DNA from 3 places in the Motilimonas thetidivivens genome. Region 1 is predicted to be linked to each of the others. Evidence: predicted binding sites of a transcription regulator. Region 1 holds the regulator's gene; each other region holds the start of a gene.

Region 1 (6,590 bases):
GAAAAATAAATGGTATCAACAAAGCTCGGTTTGGCTCATTATCCTCTTACCTATGGCGGCTGTGATTGCTGGTATCAGCACCGTTATGATTGCTCATGACAATAAAGTCGACCTCGTTGCCGAAGATTATTACAAGACAGGTAAGGCCATAAATGCCGACCTATCAAAATTAAATAATGCCCTTAATTTAGGCATTACCGTCTCATTAAATATGGATGGTGATAACGGCACCGTCGCCATTGCAAGTGGTGATGTTCCGGCAAATAAAGCCCTTAAAATCAGTTTTTACCATGCCACCTTATCTGGCCGCGACTTTACAACCATGCTCTCGGCTGATGCTTCTGGGAACTATCGATTTACTTTCCCAAGCCAGATCGAAGGAAAATGGGCAGTTAGAGTTGAGCCTTTTGATGCCAGTTGGCGCGTACAAGAAAATGTAACCTTCCCTATCACGCAGGTGATACTCGATGGCAAACAATAGTTTTTCTGGCTGCTTTCATTGTGGCGAGCCCATCCCGCCCAATAGCCAATTTTCTATTACCTTTAATGGTGAAAACAAACGTATGTGTTGCCCCGGCTGTGAAGCCGTGGCACAAACCATTATTGATAGCGGGTTAGCCTCTTATTACACCCACCGTACCGAGCCTGCACAAAAAGTTGAAGGACTGGTGCCCGCTGAGCTAAATTCCCTTAATTTGTATGATCTCGAAGAAATTCAAAATGATTTTGTACAGCACAATAAATCGCTGCAAGAGGTTATGGTGTCCATTGATGGCATCACCTGTGCAGCTTGCGCTTGGTTGATTGAACGTCAATTGCGGGTGTTGCCTGGACTGGCGTTTATCAATGTGAATACCACCTTGCACCGTGCAATTATTCGCTGGGATCCCGAGCAAATAAAACTCAGTGATATTTTAAAGGCCATTGCTCAAGTGGGCTATCGCGCCCTTCCCTTTCAAGCTGACGAGCAAGAAAAACAATATCGCGAACAAGTACGCAGTTACATGAAACGTGTGGGGCTGGCAGGTATTGCCACCATGCAAGTAATGATGTTTGCAGTCGCCTTGTATGCGGATCTCTTCACCGGTATGGAAGAGGAGTTTCGTCAATATTTCCGCTGGGTAAGTATGATTTTGGCAACGCCTGTATTGCTTTACAGCGCACAGCCTTTTTATTTTAACGCCCTTCGCAACATTCGAAACCGCACCTTGGGCATGGACATCCCAGTCTCCATTGCTTTATTAGGCGCTTATATTGCATCTACCTATGCCACCATCACGGGTACCGGTGAAGTCTTTTTTGAATCCATCTCCATGTTCACTTTCTTTTTGCTTATCGGACGCATGCTCGAGTTAAGAGCAAGGCGTAAAGCATCCGAGAGCGGCAACAATTTAGCAAAATTAATGCCCAAAATGGCTTGGCTAAAAGTAGGCGATTCGGTTGAGCATATACCGGCTAAACTACTGCGCGAAGAACAACTCGTGCTAGTAAAACCAGGTGAAACCATCCCAGCCGATGGCATTATCGTCAATGGTAAATCCTCCATTGAAGAGTCGATGTTAACAGGCGAGCATATGCCCGTTATTAAAGCTTTGGATGAGCCTGTTTACGCCGGAACAATCAATCTTGAAAGCCCAATTACGATGATCGTCAAACAGACGGGTCAAGCGACCTTAATTGCCGATATCATCCGAATGCAAGATCTGGCTCAAGCCGAAAAACCCCGAATTCAGGTTGTAGCAGATCATGTCTCGCGTTATTTTGTCGGTGCGCTACTCATTTTTTCGGCCATTACTTACACCGCTTGGCTTTATGTTGCGCCCGAGCATGCATTTTGGGTCACCTTATCGGTATTGGTAGCAACCTGCCCCTGTGCTCTGAGTTTAGCGACCCCAACGGCGCTGACCTGCTCCACGGCAACACTCAATAAACTAGGGATTTTAATCCGAAAAAACCACGTTTTGGAAACCTTGGCGAAAGCCAACTTGTTTGTGTTTGATAAAACAGGAACCTTAACTCAGGGCAAATTTTCGGTCGCTAATACTCATGTTTTTTCAGCACAAAATAAAGCTCAGTCCCTCGCACTGGCAGCCGCATTAGAGCAACACTCTGAACATCCCATTAGCCGCGCATTTGCGCCCTACAAGCAAGCAAATATTAAGGTCGATCAGGTCACTAATGTTCCTGGAGAAGGCTTATATGGCCAATTCCAAGGGCAAACTGTACGGTTAGGTAATCCTGACTATTGCGGCGTTTCTGTGCCAGTTGAATCGCGCTTACTCTTGATTGTCATGACTATCAATGACGAATTGGTGGCTGCGTTTGAACTCACCGATGAACTACGGGAAGATGCCAAAGCAACATTTAGCCACTTTAAACAACAAGGGGTTAATACCGCAATGTTGACCGGGGATGGCTCGGCTCAAGCGCAAATCGTTGCTGACCAATTAGGCATCAAAACCGTAATTTCTGGCGTTACACCTGAGCAAAAGCGCGAAGCGGTGCAACAATTCCAGCATGAAGGTAGTATTACCTTAATGGTCGGTGACGGTATTAACGATGCACCCGTTTTATCTCAAGCTCATGTGTCGGTCGCCATCGGCAGCGGCACCGATGTGGCAAAGAACTCAGCCGACGTGATTTTGATTGGTGATTCGTTACGCAAATTGGCGAAGGCGCGTCATCTTGCTAGACAGACACGCGATGTAATTAGGCAAAACTTAGCCATTTCCTTGGGTTATAATTTGTTTATTCTACCCTTGGCTGCCACCGGTCATGTGCCTCCCTATATGGCCGCACTGGGGATGTCATTAAGCTCGGTTGTGGTAGTAACCAACTCATTGAGGTTGTTAAAGAAATGAGCATAATTTTCATGCTAATACCTATCGCTATCTTGTTTGTAGCCATAGCGATTGGTCTGTTTTTTTGGGCAGTACGCTCCGATCAATTTGAAGATTTAGATCGCGAAGGCGTTAACATATTGTTTGATGAAGATGACTCGCAGGCTCGCAATCAAGCCAACTCAGCATCAGAAGTTCATTGCGATAAGCCTAATACGCCCAAATGACGGATTTCTATGCTGCTTTCTTCATTGGTCTACTAGGCGCAGGTCATTGCTTAGGTATGTGCGGTGGCGTTGCCAGTGCCATGACCTTCTCTGTCGACCCCAAGGCCGGCAAGTCTCAACAGTGGCTAACCTTGCTGCTCTATAATCTAGGACGTTGCTTGAGCTATGTTTTCGCTGGAGCTTTGATTGCAGGGGGAGCAGCGGCACTCAGTCAGCTATTTGATGTAAAACAAGCACTCATCTTACTTCGCTTGCTGGCCGCTATCATGATGTTGCTATTAGCCCTATATATCAGTCGCCTGTGGTTGGGTTTGCAAAGCATCGAAAAAGCGGGTCAACATATTTGGCGCAGGATCCAGCCCATCGCGCAGTTTTTTTTACCCCTCAAGCATCCGTTTTATGCTTTACCTCTTGGCATGGTATGGGGCTGGCTACCGTGTGGTTTGGTCTATTCAAGCCTTTCTTGGGCTGCAGTGAGCGGCAGTGCCGTAAATGGGGGGTTAATCATGGCTGGATTTGCCTTAGGCACCCTGCCCGCCATGGCCACCATTGGTTTACTCAGCCATTCAATTGGGCGAGTCATCCAATCTAACTGGTTTAGATATAGCGGCAGTGCATTATTGGCACTCTATGCCATTCACACTGGCTACATCGCAATTAAACAACTGATTTATTAATTATAAATCTATTTTTAATAGACATATAACTAGCCTTTCTCACTCTGACTCGACTTAATTTCATTGCTAAAGCAAGTTTATTTTCGCATTTTTAAGGCGTTATCACTTTTTGGCTTTCAATTCACCTTCTGCGGTTATTCTGCTATTTAAACTCAGGCAATAAATGTTACAATATTGATATATATCAAGTGGAGATTTCGGGTAAGTATGAAGTCCGAGAATAAAAATACCAGACGCATCCAGTCAGGTGGCTGTGAAATACACTGTCAAGATTGCAGTATCAGCCAACTTTGTATTCCTGTTAGCCTTAATGAAACTGAGCTTGATCAGCTCGACAACATCATAGAGCGAAAAAAGCCAATTCAAAAGGGTGAAGAGCTGTATAAAGCTGGCGAAGATATGCGAGCATTGTATGCCATTCGTTCTGGTACCGTTAAGTCCTATACCATTACCGAACAGGGCGACGAACAAATTACCGGTTTTCATCTAGCTGGCGATCTTGTTGGTTTTGATGCCATCAACACCGGCCGTCATCCAAGTTTCGCGCAGGCCCTCGAAACCTCGATGATTTGTGAAATCCCATACGATACCTTGGATGATTTATCGGGCAAGATGCCTAAGCTGCGTCAGCAAATCATGCGCATGATGAGTAATGAGATCGTTGGCGACCAAGAAATGATTTTATTATTGTCTAAGAAAAATGCGGAAGAACGTTTAGGCGCCTTTATTTATAGCCTGTCACAACGCTTCTCTGAACGTGGATTCTCACCTCGTGAGTTTCGTTTGTCGATGACTCGAGGCGATATCGGTAACTACTTAGGCCTTACCGTAGAAACCATCAGTCGTTTACTCGGTCGGTTCCAAAAAAGTGAAATGATCGCCGTTAAAGGTAAATACATTACCATTATCGATCATCAACAATTAGCTGAAGTTGCTGGCGCGACTAAAGCCGAATAACTACCAGCGCGGTGGAATTAATCAATTGAAAAATAAAATAATTGATCACCATCGCGCAATATCACATCATTTTGAGCTAAATTAAGACTAGGAACGTGGAATATTATCAGTAACCCGGAGGGGTGTATGGTTAAATATCGCAACATCTTAGTCGTCATTGATCCTACCAAAGAAGAACAAACGGCCCTTTCTCGCGCCGCCTACATATGTCAACGCGAAGAGCATGCCAAATTAAAGCTGTTTCTTTCTGTCTATGACTTTTCTTTTGAAATGACCACCATGCTTTCGCTTGAAGAGCGTGAAGCAATGCGCGCCAGCGTGATACAACAACAGACGGCATGGCTTGAAGAGCTGGCTGCCCCATATCGAAGCCAAGGTTTGTTTATTGATACCAAAGTGCTCTGGCATAACCGTCCATTTGAGAGCATTATTCAAGAAACCTTAGACTTTGGCCATGATCTCGTCGTCAAAGGCACCCATCATCATCCTAAGCTTCAATCCGTTATTTTCACTCCCACCGATTGGCATTTATTACGTAAATGTCCGGAGCCATTGTTGTTGGTTAAAAATCATGATTGGCCTGAAAACGGCACTATTTTGGCTGCTATTCATGCGACAGCCGAAGATGATGAACACATGGCGTTAAACGATAAGATCACCCATGAAGCCCTCGACATGGCTAAAATGATCAATGCTAATGTCAGTTTGATCAATGCCTTCCCCAGTACACCAGTGAATATTGCCTTAGAGCTTCCCGACTTTAACCCTATTGAATACAGTGATGCAGTACAAAAACGCCATGTCGATATGCTTACCGAACATGGCAACAAGCATGGGATTCCAGCAGAGCGGCAGCACGTGGTTGAAGGCTTAGCGGAAGACGTAATACCACAAGTCGCAAAAGAGCTTGATGCAGAGCTGGTTGTGCTTGGTACGGTTGGTCGAACCGGTATCAGCGCTGCACTCATCGGCAATACCGCCGAGCATTTGATTGACAGTCTGGATTGCGACCTACTTGCATTGAAACCGATAGATTACATTTCTCCCTTACAACAATAAGCATTATTGCGGCCAAGCAATTGGCCGCACTCCCACCGCCTTACTTGCTTGGAACATTCTTGACGCTATAATACGCAGACTTTTTTTGCTGTGGATAGAACTATGGGTACACCGACGGCTGAGGCCAAAGCACAATACAACCAGAATAAATTGCATAAACGTTTACGTCGTGAAACAGGTAAAGCCATTGCCGACTTTAATATGATTGAAGAAGGCGACAAGGTAATGGTTTGCTTAAGTGGCGGTAAAGACAGTTATGCCCTACTTGATATTCTGATGCACTTGAAAGCCCATGCACCTATCCAGTTTGATATTGTTGCGGTTAACCTTGACCAAAAACAGCCTGGCTTCCCCGAGCATGTTTTACCCCAATACTTAACCCAAATTGGCGTGGACTTTGAAATTGTCGAAGAAGATACCTACTCCATAGTGATGGACAAGATCCCAGCAGGAAAAACAACCTGTTCACTATGCTCTCGTCTGCGCCGTGGTATTTTGTATTCAACGGCGACACGTCTTGGCGCAACAAAAATTGCTTTAGGCCACCATCGTGATGATATTCTCGAGACCTTATTGCTAAATATGTTTCATGGCGGAAAACTAAAGTCTATGCCACCTAAACTAGTCAGTGATGATGGTAAACACGTGGTTATTCGCCCTCTTGCTTATTGTAAGGAAGCTGATCTGGAGAAATACGCCCAGATAAAAGAATTCCCGATCATTCCTTGTAACCTGTGTGGCAGCCAAGAAAACTTACAACGCAAAATGATCAAAGAAATGCTGCAAGGTTGGGAAAAACGCTATCCAGGCCGAATTGAAAGCATGTTCCG
Region 2 (6,590 bases), 260 kb from region 1:
CAATTATACCTCGGGTCGGTTAAAAGACATGGTGCCAACGGATCGCCATAAAAACACGTCTGCTGCGGGGTTAGTGATTGCCACGCGGGTGATGATGACCAAACGCGGCAAGAAAATGGGGCTACTTACGTTAGATGATAAAAGTGCCCGTCTAGAAGTGATGCTGTTTTCTGACGCCTTTGATCAATACGAATCCCTGATTCAAAAAGACAAAATATTAGTGGTGAGTGGCCAAGTCAGTCACGATGATTTCTCGGGCGGCCTTAAACTCACGGCGCGTGAGGTGTTGGACTTATCCCAAGCGCGGGAAAAACACGCCAAAGGGCTGCACCTGCAGCTCAAACAATCACAGATCGACAAGGACTTCTTTCCTAAATTTAATGAAGCCTTAGCGCCATTTAGTGGCGGGATTTGCCCCGTCACCATTAGCTATGAAAGTGATACAGCAACCGCTGAATTAACTCTAGGCACCCAGTGGCGGGTCACTCCAGCCGATGAATTAATGGATCAATTAGATCTCTTACTCGGGCCAAATCAAACCAAGTTGGTGTTTCATTAATGGCCCAACCCGAGTTAACAGCGCATCCGGCTTATCAAGCCTTGGTCAAGCATAGCGCCGCTTACCCAAACGCGCATCGCTTGATTGGCCTAAGTGGCGGCTTAGACTCGGTTGCTTTGCTCTATTTACTGGTTGAGCTGCGTAAACAGCAGCCGTTTGAGTTAAGTGCGCTGTATGTCCATCATGGTTTAAGTAAAAATGCCGATGCTTGGCTCGAATTTTGTCAGACACTTTGTCAGCGCCTAGACGTACCTTTTATTGCAGAGCGGGTCAACTTAGGTGATATCAAAGGGCAGAGTATCGAAGCTCTGGCGCGTAAGGCGCGTTATCAAGCCTTTGCTAAACACTTAGCGCAAGGCAGGCAACTGCTCACCGCCCAGCATCAAAACGATCAGGTGGAAAGCTTTTTACTCGCCGCCAAGCGCGGCAGTGGCGTTAAAGGTTTAAGCGCCATGCCACTTTATAAACCCTTTGCTCATGGCAGCCAGCTGCGGCCACTGCTTGAAATTAGCCGCGCTGAATTAGAGCAACTAGCCAAAGAGCAAGGCTGGCAATGGGTGGAAGACGAAAGCAATCAAGACACCCAGTTTGACCGTAATTTTTTACGCGCCGACATCATCCCTAAACTGACTGATCGCTGGCCCGGTGTGCTTTCGGCAATTAGTCGCAGTGCTCGCCTTTGTGCAGAGCAGCAAACCCTACTCACGCAGCTGCTTGCTGATGAGTTAGCACGATATCAAAGCCCACAAGGCGCTTTGCAAATCGAGCCATTAACCCTGCTTGCCCCCTTGCGCCGTCAAGCCATTTTACGTCAATGGATTGATTCGCATGGTTATTCTTTACCATCGGAAGTGCGCCTGAAAGAGATCTGGGACAACGTCGCCCTAGCGCGCGAAGATGCGCAGCCTATGTTGGCCTTTAATGGTTATCAAGTACGCCGCTATTTAGGGGAGTTATATCTCATTGCGCCGCCAGTTAACTTGCCTGACAGTCTTGCTATGACGATTGAATTTGATGCAGTTAATCGCCTGCCATGCGGACAAACCTTAACACTGAAGCTTGTGCGCCAAGGAGTGCGCATCAAAAAGCCCAGTGAGCCATTACAGATACGCTATCACCTTACAGGCAGCCATAAATTGACCCCCGCAGGTAGAAATGGTTCACGCAGTTATAAAAAACTGTTGCAAGAATACCAAGTGCCACCTTGGCAGCGATCTCAGCTTCCGATTTTATTTGCTGGGGAGGAAGTGGTTGCCGTTGGCAACTTGTTTATCTGCCAAGCTTGGTCAGCTCAAGAGGATGAAGTCGGATTGCAACTTGATTGGTTCTGATCATGTTCTTAAAAGAAGATATATAAATTAGCGAGGCTCAGGGGATTAGCCTAGCGTTGTCCCACAACCGAATGTAGGGGGGCGGCTGCGAAGTCGATGCTTATCTTTTATGTGTTTTGAAGAACTTTTCATTTGGATGTTTTGGTTTATTTGCCAACGCTTCCATATGCCGTTTCTGCTCTTCTTTGATTGCTTGTATATGTGCTCTACACACTCTACAGCGCTTGGCAACAGCATTAATAGTTTTACCCAACTCTTCATACCAGCGTTTTTGTTGCGAAGCTGTCCAAATGTCAGTCTTACCACACTCTGAACATTTATATTCAATGTCATAATAAAACTCGGGTGGAGAAGAGTATGTATTATCGTTAACGCCCCATTTATCTTTATCAACTAGCAACCTGTTTTCGAGTTTTTTCAATCTTTTTTTATTGCTCAAGAGCGCCTCTGCTTGCACTTATCCATAACACGGCATTAAGGTGTGAGCCTTGCAAATACTGCATTCAATATGAACGCCGTGAAAACAATACTAAATCTAAACGAATAATGCCAAGCATGGGGAGTCATTCTTAAATCGTTAGCCATTTTACTCACTTCCGACAGGGCGGCATCAAATAATGCTGCGAAGCACTTTAGTGGGAACTCTCTATGGCGCGGTGCTCTCTTGAATAGAAAGTTTGTCATATGAAGCCCGTCTTTTTTAGTAAAGAAATTGAACAGGCACTTTGTTTGGGTTATGAGAGGGAGCGTGATAACAAAACGGCTCTGATATCAGAGCCGTTAAGACGATGTAAATGAAGCATTTAGGCGTTAGCTGCCACCATGCTAGCGCGGGTTTTAGTGATGTAAGATTTCATTAATACCGACACTGCCAAGGCTACAATAAACGCGCCGCTAAAGATATACAGGGTTAGTTCATAGCTGCCGGTTACCGAGCGTAGGTAAGCTGCGATTTGTGGGCCCACTAGGCCTGCAAATGCCCATGCGGTAAGGATGTAGCCGTGGATTGCGCCCAGTTGTTTGGTACCAAACAAGTCGCCGATAAATGCGGGTAGGGTAGCAAAGCCGCCGCCGTAACAAGTCATGATGGTAAATAACACCACTTGGAATAAGATCACACTGGTGATGTTAGGCAGCATCAAGAACAAGGCAATTTGCAGCACAAAAAAGGCAATGTAGGTGTTTGGTCTACCTAGCGTGTCTGAGAAGGTTGCCCAAGCAAGGCGGCCAATACCGTTAAACACCGCCATTAAACCTACCACGGCAGCCGCTTCTGTTGGTGTTAAGCCAATGGTTTCTTGTGCCAGTGGAGAAGCTGAGTAGATCACGCCAATGCCACAAGCAATGTTGATAAACATCATCACCCATAGCCAATAGAAAGGCGCCGTTTTAACTGCCTCATTGGCCGTTTGTTGGCTTAAGTCTTGGGTGACTTTTTTGCTGCCAGCTGCAACTGCTGCTTTCATGTTGTCAGGCATCCAACCTTCAGGTGGGCGCTCGAGGTATAAAGCAGAGAGATACATGATCACCATGTAAGCGATACCCGCAGTATAAAAAGTGGCGGGGATAGAGAAATTTTCCATTAAGTAACCAAACACGGGGCCGCCGATCATGGCACCAAAACCAAAGCCCATGATAGCAAGGCCGGTGGCAAAACCGCGACGATCTGGGAACCATTTAACTAAAGTGGATACTGGCGTAATGTAACCCACACCCAAGCCTATGCCGCCTAAAACACCATAGCCTAACCAAAGCAGGTAGATACTTTCGAGTGAGGTGCCCAATCCTGCGACTAATAAGCCTGCCCCCCAAAAAGTCGCGGCGATTAAGCCGGCTTTGCGTGGTCCATGGCGCTCAACAAAGTGGCCCATAATGGCAGCGGATAAACCAAGGAAAAAGATGGCTAAGCTAAAGGTGCCGGCCACTGCAGATTTGTCCCAGCCAAAGGTTTGTTCAAGTGGTAGGTTAAATACGCTCCATGCGTAAACTGAGCCGATCGAGCCGTGGATCCCCACAGCCGATGCGGCAATAAGCCAACGGTTTTTCATGATAAGTTCCCTTTATAGATAAAAATAGCGTTTGTTCTTGTTTGTTGTAATCGATTCGTCCCGTCGCCGTGTTGTTTGCGAGAGCATCGGGACGTTGTTTACTCCTTTGGGTTGGAATGTAACTTTGTAAGTCGGCTGGATTTTTGATTCTTATCAATCGGCGTGGGTAGTATAAAAAAACATTATATTTAGGTTACAAAGTCACTTATTCTTGATTATTTGTTAATTTCGGGTTTTGTATTGGTTAATGCTCGGTATTTTCTTTGTTGTTTGATTTAATTGGGTTTATTTTTATGGTGGTGATTTCAGGCTGGTCGCAGGGGCGTTTTCAATAGGGCTATTTATGTTAGCGAGTTAACGATAATGGTTATCGGCGTCAGTGCACTGTTGCGACCGCTGGCATAGCCAGCGAAAATGGCGCTCTTGTCGAAGAAGGTAGTTGTTATGAAAAAAAGAATGAAAACCCGCTTGATGTTAGGTGTGTTGTTGATGGGGGCATTTTGTGGTCAAGCGGTTGCGTCCCAAGATAATTTGAATCAAGAGATTAAAGCCATTGAAAAACGTGTCAATGCGCGCATTGGTATGGCGACCTTTCAGCCTGAAATTGGTCGACTTTGGCAATATCGCGGTGATGAACGTTTTCCGATTAGCAGTACTTTTAAAACACTGGTGTGCGCTAGAATGCTGGGGCAAGTTGAAAGCGGTGGTTTAGATGGCAAAGCAAGTACGCTTATTCAAGCGGATATGCTAGTGCCATGGTCGCCAGTCACGGAGAAAAACATTGGCCGCAGCATGACGGTAATGCAAGCCTGTGAAGCCACCATGCTGACCAGTGATAATACCGCGGTAAATTTAGTGTTAGCTCACTTAGGTGGACAGCCTTCGGTGATGCGCTTTATTCGCTTAATGGGCGATATGACCACTAAATTGGTCAGTATAGAGCCAGAAATTAATGATGCCTTGCCTGATGGTGAGCGTGATACCACGACGCCCGTGGCCATGGTTCATACCCTAAATCAAATTTTCACCGGCCCACACATTAGCGATCAAGCCAAAGCGCAGTTAAAGCAATGGATGATGGATAACACCGTATCTGATGATCTTATCCGCTCGGTATTGCCACCCAATTGGCAAATTGCCGATCGCACTGGCGCTGGCAGTTATGGCTCGCGAGGCATCACGGCGTTATTGTGGCAAGGCGAACAACCCCCTACCTTTGTTAGTATTTATTTAACCAACAGCGAGCTTAGCTTAGCCGATCGCAACAAGGTGATCGCCGAGTTGGCCAGCTTGTTATTTAAATACCCTGAAACCTTAGTGACGCCGCTTAATTAAAGGCCAAACCACGATGTGCCAATGGCAAGGCGATGATCGTTTCGTCTTGCCGACTCGTTTACTTTCAATCTGATTTTGCAAACTGAAAGTAAGGCCGCACCCATGCCAACAACATCCCCGTCACATCACATTACCTTAGGTTATCTTGGCTTAGTGCCTTTTCTTGTGTTTACAGGGGGGTATTTTATTGCGGAAATGCAGTGGCTACTGCAAGCTTTTATTTTGTACAGCATTAGCATAGTGAGCTTTGTCGCTGGCTCATTATGGCAACCCAGTGCCAATAACCAAAGGGAGGCAGGCCAAGCACAAAGCCTAACCCAAGCTTGGCTGGTGGTGCTGGTTACCATTCCCATGCCACTGCTGGTATTCGCGCCAAGCTGGGCACAGTTAGCTTTTCTTGCTGCGGCGTATGTTTGGCTGTTATTGTTGCAACGGCGTTTGCCAGTTTGGCAAACCCTGTCTGCGGATTATCAAAAAATGCGCACCAAGATCACGGCCGTGGTCTTGGTGTGTCATTTATTTATGCTGGCGCTTGTTGCTCATATTCCGGTTGCTTAATCAACTTGTCGCTTGGCATAGGCGCTGTAATACAAAATCGGGATCACGACTAAGGTCAGCAGAGACGAGATAAAGATCCCGAAAATTAAGCTGATGGCTAAGCCGTTAAAAATCGGATCATCCAAGATAAACAGCGCGCCTATCATCGCGGCCAGCGCGGTTAATAAGATGGGTTTGGCCCTGACAGCGCCCGATTCAATCACGGCTTGCTCTAAAGGCATGCCCTTAGCTCTTTGTTGCTCGATAAAATCTACCAGTAAGATAGAGTTACGCACTATGATCCCAGCCAAGGCGATCATCCCTATCATCGAGGTCGCGGTAAATTGTGCGCCAAACAAAGCATGGCCGGGCAGCACACCAATAATGGTTAAGGGAATAGGCGCCATAATAACGAGAGGCACGCTGTAGGATTTAAACTGCGCCACCACCAGTAAGTAAATTAAAATCATGCCCACAGCATAAGCAATGCCCATATCACGAAACGTCTCGTAGGTGATTTTCCACTCGCCATCCCATAAAATACTGATGCCGGCAAAGCCATCGGGCGCACTGATAAAGTGCTGCGTAGGCGGCGTGGCCTGTTTATCTAGCTGGCCAGCGACATCAAACATGCCATATAAGGGGCTATCTAGCTTACCCGCCATATCGGCCACCACCATGATCATGGGCTGCATGTCTTTATGCATAATGGTCGATTCAATTTGTCCCTTAACCACAGTGACGACTTCACTTAAGGCAACCTGTTGCCCCGTTTGCGTG
Region 3 (6,590 bases), on a different contig from region 1:
ACGCCCATTTCTGTCCCACTTCACGTACTAAAGCGCCCATTGCGGCAGCGCAAGGTATGTAAAGTAAGATAAACAACAGATAGGCAAAGGCACCTGCTTGACCATCAAAGCGCTGGCGCATATCACTAAACACGCTTATGTTCACTTGCTGTTCATCCGCCACGGCAGCGGTATCGGATAAATCCCCGACATCTAGCCCCATAGGATCGCTAAAGCTTACATTCACTAAGTTTTCGGGGATGGTGTTAAGCGCTTCAACTAACTGGTCAACTAAATTAAATTGAGCCTCTTCTTCAGCCTCAGGTGTTGAATATAAGCTGTTTAATGTGCCCACCACGGCCTCTTTAGCAAACACCCCAGTGATGACCCCAACCGTTGCTGGCCAATTGTCTTGGCTTATCCCCATAGGAGCAAATACGGGAGTAACAAACTGCGCTGCAGCACTTAACACAGAATGTTCACTGTCTTCGTTACCAAAACTGCCATCCGTGCCCAAAGAATTCAAAAAGCTCAGTAGAGCGACCACAACTACGATGGTTTTACCGGCGCCTAAAACAAAATTCTTTAATTTATGCCATGTCTTTAGCGCAATGTTACGTGCTTTAGGGATCTCGTAATCGGGCAACTCTAAAATGGTATTCTCACTTTTGCCCGGCAGCAAGGTGCGACTGAGTACCAAACCGGTAAACACCGCCACCAAAATTCCCGTAAGATACAAGACAAATACCAAATTCTGACCATTCTCAGGGAAAAATGCCGCCGCAAACAATGCATACACAGGTAACCTTGCCCCACAAGACATAAACGGAGACATAATACTGGTCAGCAGACGCTCGCGCTCTTGGTCTAACGTGCGCGCAGCCATTACCGCAGGCACAGTACAACCAAACCCGACGATCATAGGCACAAAAGCTTTACCCGGTAAGCCCATCTTTTGCATTAACTTATCTATCACAAAAGCGGCTCGAGCAAGATAACCCGAGCTTTCTAGCAAAGATAAAAACAGATACAAACAGGCAATGACCGGAATAAAGGTAGCAACCGTTTGAATACCAGAGCCAATACCCTTAGCTAAAATCGCCACCAGCCATATCGGCGCGCCCATTTGCTCGAGTAAATGCCCTGCTCCATCGACAAAAATCGCGCCAAAGCTGATATCAAAGAAGTCGATAAAGCTACTGCCGATGTTAATACTGAACATAAATAGCAAATACATCACCGCGAGAAACACAGGGACACCAAGCCACTTGTTCAGCACCACATTATCTATTTTATCCGATAAACTCAGTGACAATTTACCTTGATGACTGACGCTTTGTTGTACGATTTGGTATATCAATGAATATCTTGCATCAGCCAGATGTAAATCAACATCATGCGCAATGTCTAATTGAGCTCTGGCATTAGCAACCTGTTTTTGCTCATCAGCATTGAGGTGTTGTAACACTTTCGGGTCGCCCTCAACTAACTTAATGGCGATTCCTCGGGCCGTACAGGTCGAACTTATTTTGTCTGATAACCGACTAAGTGTTGCTAACTGGGCACTAAAATCAGCACCGTAATCTAAAGCAAATGGCGTGACACTTAGCTTAGCCATCAGCTCAGGCAAGGCTTGCTTAAACTGCTTTACTTGCTTGTTGTCATGGGCACTTAAACCATAAACAGGACACCCCAGCGCCGCACTCAACTTAGCCAAGTCAAAACGTAAATGTTGTTGCTCGGCACTGTCCATTTTATTCACGACCACAAGCACCGGAAAACCTAGCTCTCTGAGCTGCAAGGTTAAATACAAGCTACGCTCGATGGCACTGGCATCCAAGACATTAATGATTAAGTCAGGTTGCTGGCTCAGCACATAATTAAAAGCGATTTGTTCATCGACAGAGCTGCTATCACCAGCGTCATCAAAACTGTAAATACCAGGTAAATCAGTCAGTTGATATTGCTGTTCACCTAGACTAAATTCGCCGACCTTTTTATCAACGGTCACTCCGCTCCAGTTACCAACTTGCTGCCTCGCGCCCGTTAAACCATTAAATAAGGTGGTTTTACCGCAATTTGGATTGCCAACTGTGATGATCTTTAATGCTTGGCTCATTGGCTGACCTCAACCAAAATTTTTTCGGCTAACGCTTTACGTAACGCAATATTGATGTTGCTGGCTTTAATTTGCATGGGATCGCCAAAAGGTGCACTGCGCACATATTGAACTAAGGTTTGTGGCAACAGTCCCATGGCGAGTAACTTTTTACGATGTCCGGGACTGATATCTTGATAACTGATGATTTTTGCATATTGACCCATTGCCAATTCAGAAAGCTTTATTGCCACGCCTCAACCTTAAATACGAATTGTTTTCATTATTGGTATTCTACCGATTAGCCCCTCGCCATTTTTGCTGTAGATCAAGTTTGATCGAATCGATAAGTTTTTTAGTGCTGCTGACAAAAATTAACAACCGGGTTTATTTCTATTTCTCTTGTTGTTTGCGTTAGAATAGCCCCCCTTTCAGCGCTATCTCAGAGGCGAGTCATGAGTGACAGTAAATTAGTTTATTCGACAGAAACGGGCCGTATTAAAGACAGTGGCCCCAGTGAACAGATCCCTGAAACCGATGGCATTGTAAGGATCCGTCGTGAAACAAAAGGGCGCAAAGGCAAAGGTGCAACCTGTATCAGCGGCCTAGGATTACCGGAAAAAGAGCTAAAAGAATTAGCTAAGGCACTGAAAAAACGCAGCGGCACTGGCGGCACAGTAAAAGACTATGTAATTGAAATGCAAGGCGATCAACGAGAACTCGCCAAGGCATTTTTAGAACAAAAAGGCTATACCGTTAAATTGGCTGGCGGCTAACTCTTACTAAACAACTTGGAAATATTGACTTTGGAAGCTCTCTTAACTTCAACCGTTGCCGTGGCGATAGCCGAAATCGGTGATAAAACCCAGCTATTAGCCTTTTTGCTTGCCACTCGGTTCAAGCGGCCATTACCGATTATTTTGGGTATTTTTGTCGCCACCATTGCCAATCACGCTGCGGCCGCTTGGATTGGTGACTGGGCCGCAGGTCTAGTATCGGCTCAAGTGCTTAATTGGATTGTGGGTTTGTCGTTTATTGCCGTTGCCATCTGGATCTTAATCCCAGACAAAGCGGATGATGAAAACAACCGGCTTTATCAATACGGTCCTTTTGTCGCTAGTTTAGTGCTGTTTTTCATCGCTGAAATTGGTGACAAAACCCAAGTGGCAACGGTATTACTGGCCGCAAAATACGATGATTTATTGATGGTAGTCGTGGGAACAACCATCGGCATGTTACTGGCCAACGTACCTGTTGTTTATGCCGGCCAATTTAGTGCTGAGCGCCTACCGTTAAAGTGGATCCGCATCATCACCTGTATTCTATTCGCTGCGATTGGCGCCGCGACCTTAATTTGGAATTAGTCCTAAAACAGGCCTAGTTGATCATCAGCAATGGCCGCAAAACTCAGCCCTATGGCCGGTAATATCGCATCGGCAATGGGCTGCAGTTGTTTCTCTATGTAATGATCGTAATCGGGTGTACTGGTTAAATACTCGATAGCTTGTGGGCCAACTAAGGTCTGCACATATCTGACCACCCCTTTGTATTGATATTGTAATGGCTTACCTTGCCTTTCATTCTCTAAGTCGGCATTGATTGCAGCGCGCGCATGGGGCGGTATGTTTTTCACATAGGCTTTAATGGGCTGACCTAAGCGCTTGCGATACACCAGCTGTTGGTCAAAATCCCCGCGACGCGTTTGCAGCACCAGTTGGCGAATGTAGTCACTGGGATCTTGTTCGGCAAACACCATTTCATACAAGCGAGTTTGAAATAAACGGGCTAATTCGGTCCAATCGGAGCGCACCGTTTCTAGCCCCTTAAACACCAACTTTTGCGTGCTTCCATCGTCGATTAACCCCGCATAGCGTTTTTTACTGCCTTTTTCCGTGCCCCTGATGGTTGGCATAAAAAACTGGCTGTAATGGGTCTCGTATTCCATCTCTAGAAAACAATCTAAGCCAAACTCTTTAGCCAATTTTTGCTGCCATGCCTGATTAATCTCGGTAGCTAAGGTTTTACCTATTTTGTCTGGATCTTGGCCAACTTTAAGCTCATTGCCTAACCAAACAAAAGTTGAATCGGTATCGCCATAGATCACTTGCCAACCCTGTTGCTCTATCCACTGCTGGGTTTGTTTCATTATTTGATGACCCCGCAGGGTAATCGAGCTAGCAAGACGCGGATCGTAAAAACGACACCCACCAGAGCCGAGTACGCCATAAAATGAGTTCATAATGATTTTAATGGCTTGCGATGCCGCACTATCTTGCTCAGCTTTAGCTTGATCGCGCGCTAGCCATAAATGGCTAATAATATCGGGTAAAAAATGGTTGTCGCGAGAAAAATAAGCGCCGACAAAGCCCTCAATCGCTTGCTCTGGCTGCTTTAACCCTTCGATCATCCCCACTGGATCTATTTTAAAGGTGCGAATAATCGAGGGATACAAGCTTTTATAATCCAGTACTAACACGTGTTTGTATAAGCCCGGCTGACTGTCCATCACATACCCACCGGGGCTGGCTAGACCACCATGAGGTGGCAAATTGGGCGCAACATAACCGGCTCGGTGCACCTTAGGTAAATACAAGTGCGTAAAGGCGGCCACCGAGCCACCTGCACGCCCTAACTCTAATCCTGTTAAACGGCTACGTTGTTGTAAAAAGGGCAATAATTGGCATTGCTCAAATAAACGCCAAACCAATCGACAATCTTGTAAGTTATATTGCGCTAGGGCGATTTTATCGTGTTGGAATTGATAATTAATCTGGCTGAGTTTATCTACACTAACATCAAGCTCTTTGCCCTCGCCGAGTAAGGTGTTAGCGACATGCTCTAAGCTAAAGTTCTCAAACTGATAGCTGGCAGCTTTAAAGGCTTCGATGCCATCTATCACCACCCGCCCTTGGATCTGCAAAAAACCATTACCTTGCTGTCTATCACGCCATTTTGCTTGGGTATTGGCTCGGCCATAGTTTGGTTTGATCCCCAGCAACTCGGCGCGCTGCACGAGAATACGAAAATCAAAATTAATCACCGCCCAGCCGATCACCACATCGGGATCATGCTCTGTGAGCCAAGCTAAAAAGCGACTAATTAAGTCATGCTCTGACTCGCACCAATGGAGATAGTCAGGGGCATTTGGCACTGATGCTCCGCGCATATAGACCCATTGTCCCCAATCCGCATAAAGGCCTATGCTGTATAGCTCCCCCTGCTCTGAGCATTCGATATCCAGCGACACAATTTTTAACTGAGCTTCACAATTGGCTGGCTTAATTTTGGCGTCACGCACCTCAATATAATGCTCGCGCTGTATAAATTGCCCAGTGAAACAGGCATCACCTTGCACAAAGCGCTCCATTAAATAGCGCTCATGAGCCTTAATGTCTGCTTCAAAGGTGTCGATATTGGCCGCCGCTAAGCGCCGCGCAGCTTGGTGAGCTTGATAGCTAGAGTCAAAATACAAGCCACACACTTTTTGATGATCGAAGGTCGTTAATGCCAGGGGGGTCGCTTGCAATGAAAAGTCGGTAAGTAGTGCTAAAGCCAGCTCAAGCTGCGCCTCTACCACAAAGAAAACCACAGGCTCAGGCGAAGTGAATAAACGATATACTTGGTTTTCACCCTTTAACCAAAACTCATTACTGACGCCGGTTGGCCGATTATGGCTATGACGCGATAAAATAAAGCCCGTTGCTAGATTAACCACTTTCACTCCTTATCGTTATCAAGCCGTATGATAACCGTAACGAAAGCAAAATACTTAACCAAGCAGGCATAAAAAAGGCGCAGAAACTGCGCCTAAAGACAAGTAGAGTAACCAGATTAAAATAGGCTACTGTTCAACCATAGGTGAACTAAGATACTCGCCGCATAACCTAAGGCGATAGCAGGAGCCCACTTTAGGTGTGCGCCAAAGGTATAGATACCACGCGCTTGACCCATTAATGCAACACCTGCCGCCGAGCCAATAGACAATAAGCTACCACCCACACCCGCTGTTAAGGTTACTAATAACCATTGGCCATGTGACATTTCTGGATTCATCGTCAATACCGCAAACATAACCGGAATGTTATCGACAATAGCCGATAAGATACCCACCGCCACGTTAGCAAAGGTCACATCCCATTGAGTATACATGACATGAGAAATCAAGCTTAAGTAGCCAATAAAGCCAAGACCACCTACACAAACAACCACACCATAGAAAAATAACAACGTATCCCATTCAGCTTTAGCAACACGATTGAACACATCAAATGGCACCACCGAGCCTAGGTACTGCAAACGCTTTTCGTCATTAGCTTGCTCCGCTAATGCACGTTTGCGAGCCAAGGATTTATTCAGTGTGCGGCGTAAGTAGTAACCAAAGAATTGTAATAAACCTAGGCCTGTCATCATACCTAGCACCGGCGGCATGCCTAGGAAAGAGTGAGCACTAACAGCCATCACTATGGTCAGCAAGAATAAACCCACAATCACAAAGGCACCGCGCTTGATTTCT

What was found. Region 1 encodes FNR, which switches genes on or off when oxygen is low (the NO sensors DNR and NnrR bind a similar motif). Its sites were predicted from a motif close to TTGATCTAGATCAA; they were not measured.
Region 2: a site for FNR is predicted at 4,082-4,095, ahead of ACK8OT_RS00695 (L-lactate MFS transporter). Genes of this name have one in related genera too.
Region 3: a site for FNR is predicted at 2,396-2,409, ahead of ACK8OT_RS02390 (FeoA family protein). Genes of this name have one in related genera too.

What each region holds. Positions count from the first base shown of each region.
Region 1 is NZ_JBKFDK010000001.1:396,791-403,380, reverse strand. Features, by position in the region: gene ACK8OT_RS02010 (FixH family protein) at 1-481, shown strand, start outside; gene ACK8OT_RS02005 (heavy metal translocating P-type ATPase) at 468-2,861, shown strand; gene ccoS (cbb3-type cytochrome oxidase assembly protein CcoS) at 2,858-3,067, shown strand; gene ACK8OT_RS01995 (sulfite exporter TauE/SafE family protein) at 3,064-3,744, shown strand; gene fnr (fumarate/nitrate reduction transcriptional regulator Fnr) at 3,952-4,701, shown strand; gene uspE (universal stress protein UspE) at 4,828-5,760, shown strand; gene ttcA (tRNA 2-thiocytidine(32) synthetase TtcA) at 5,863-6,590, shown strand, end outside.
Region 2 is NZ_JBKFDK010000001.1:136,204-142,793, forward strand. Features, by position in the region: gene dnaE (DNA polymerase III subunit alpha) at 1-559, shown strand, start outside; gene tilS (tRNA lysidine(34) synthetase TilS) at 559-1,890, shown strand; gene ACK8OT_RS00690 (zinc-ribbon domain containing protein) at 1,991-2,329, opposite strand; gene ACK8OT_RS00695 (L-lactate MFS transporter) at 2,694-3,938, opposite strand; gene bla (class A beta-lactamase) at 4,383-5,273, shown strand; gene ACK8OT_RS00705 (DUF3429 domain-containing protein) at 5,376-5,831, shown strand; gene ACK8OT_RS00710 (efflux RND transporter permease subunit) at 5,828-6,590, opposite strand, start outside.
Region 3 is NZ_JBKFDK010000002.1:44,272-50,861, forward strand. Features, by position in the region: gene feoB (Fe(2+) transporter permease subunit FeoB) at 1-2,098, opposite strand, end outside; gene ACK8OT_RS02390 (FeoA family protein) at 2,095-2,331, opposite strand; gene yciH (stress response translation initiation inhibitor YciH) at 2,533-2,853, shown strand; gene ACK8OT_RS02400 (TMEM165/GDT1 family protein) at 2,884-3,441, shown strand; gene ACK8OT_RS02405 (DNA polymerase II) at 3,444-5,792, opposite strand; gene nhaD (sodium:proton antiporter NhaD) at 5,909-6,590, opposite strand, start outside.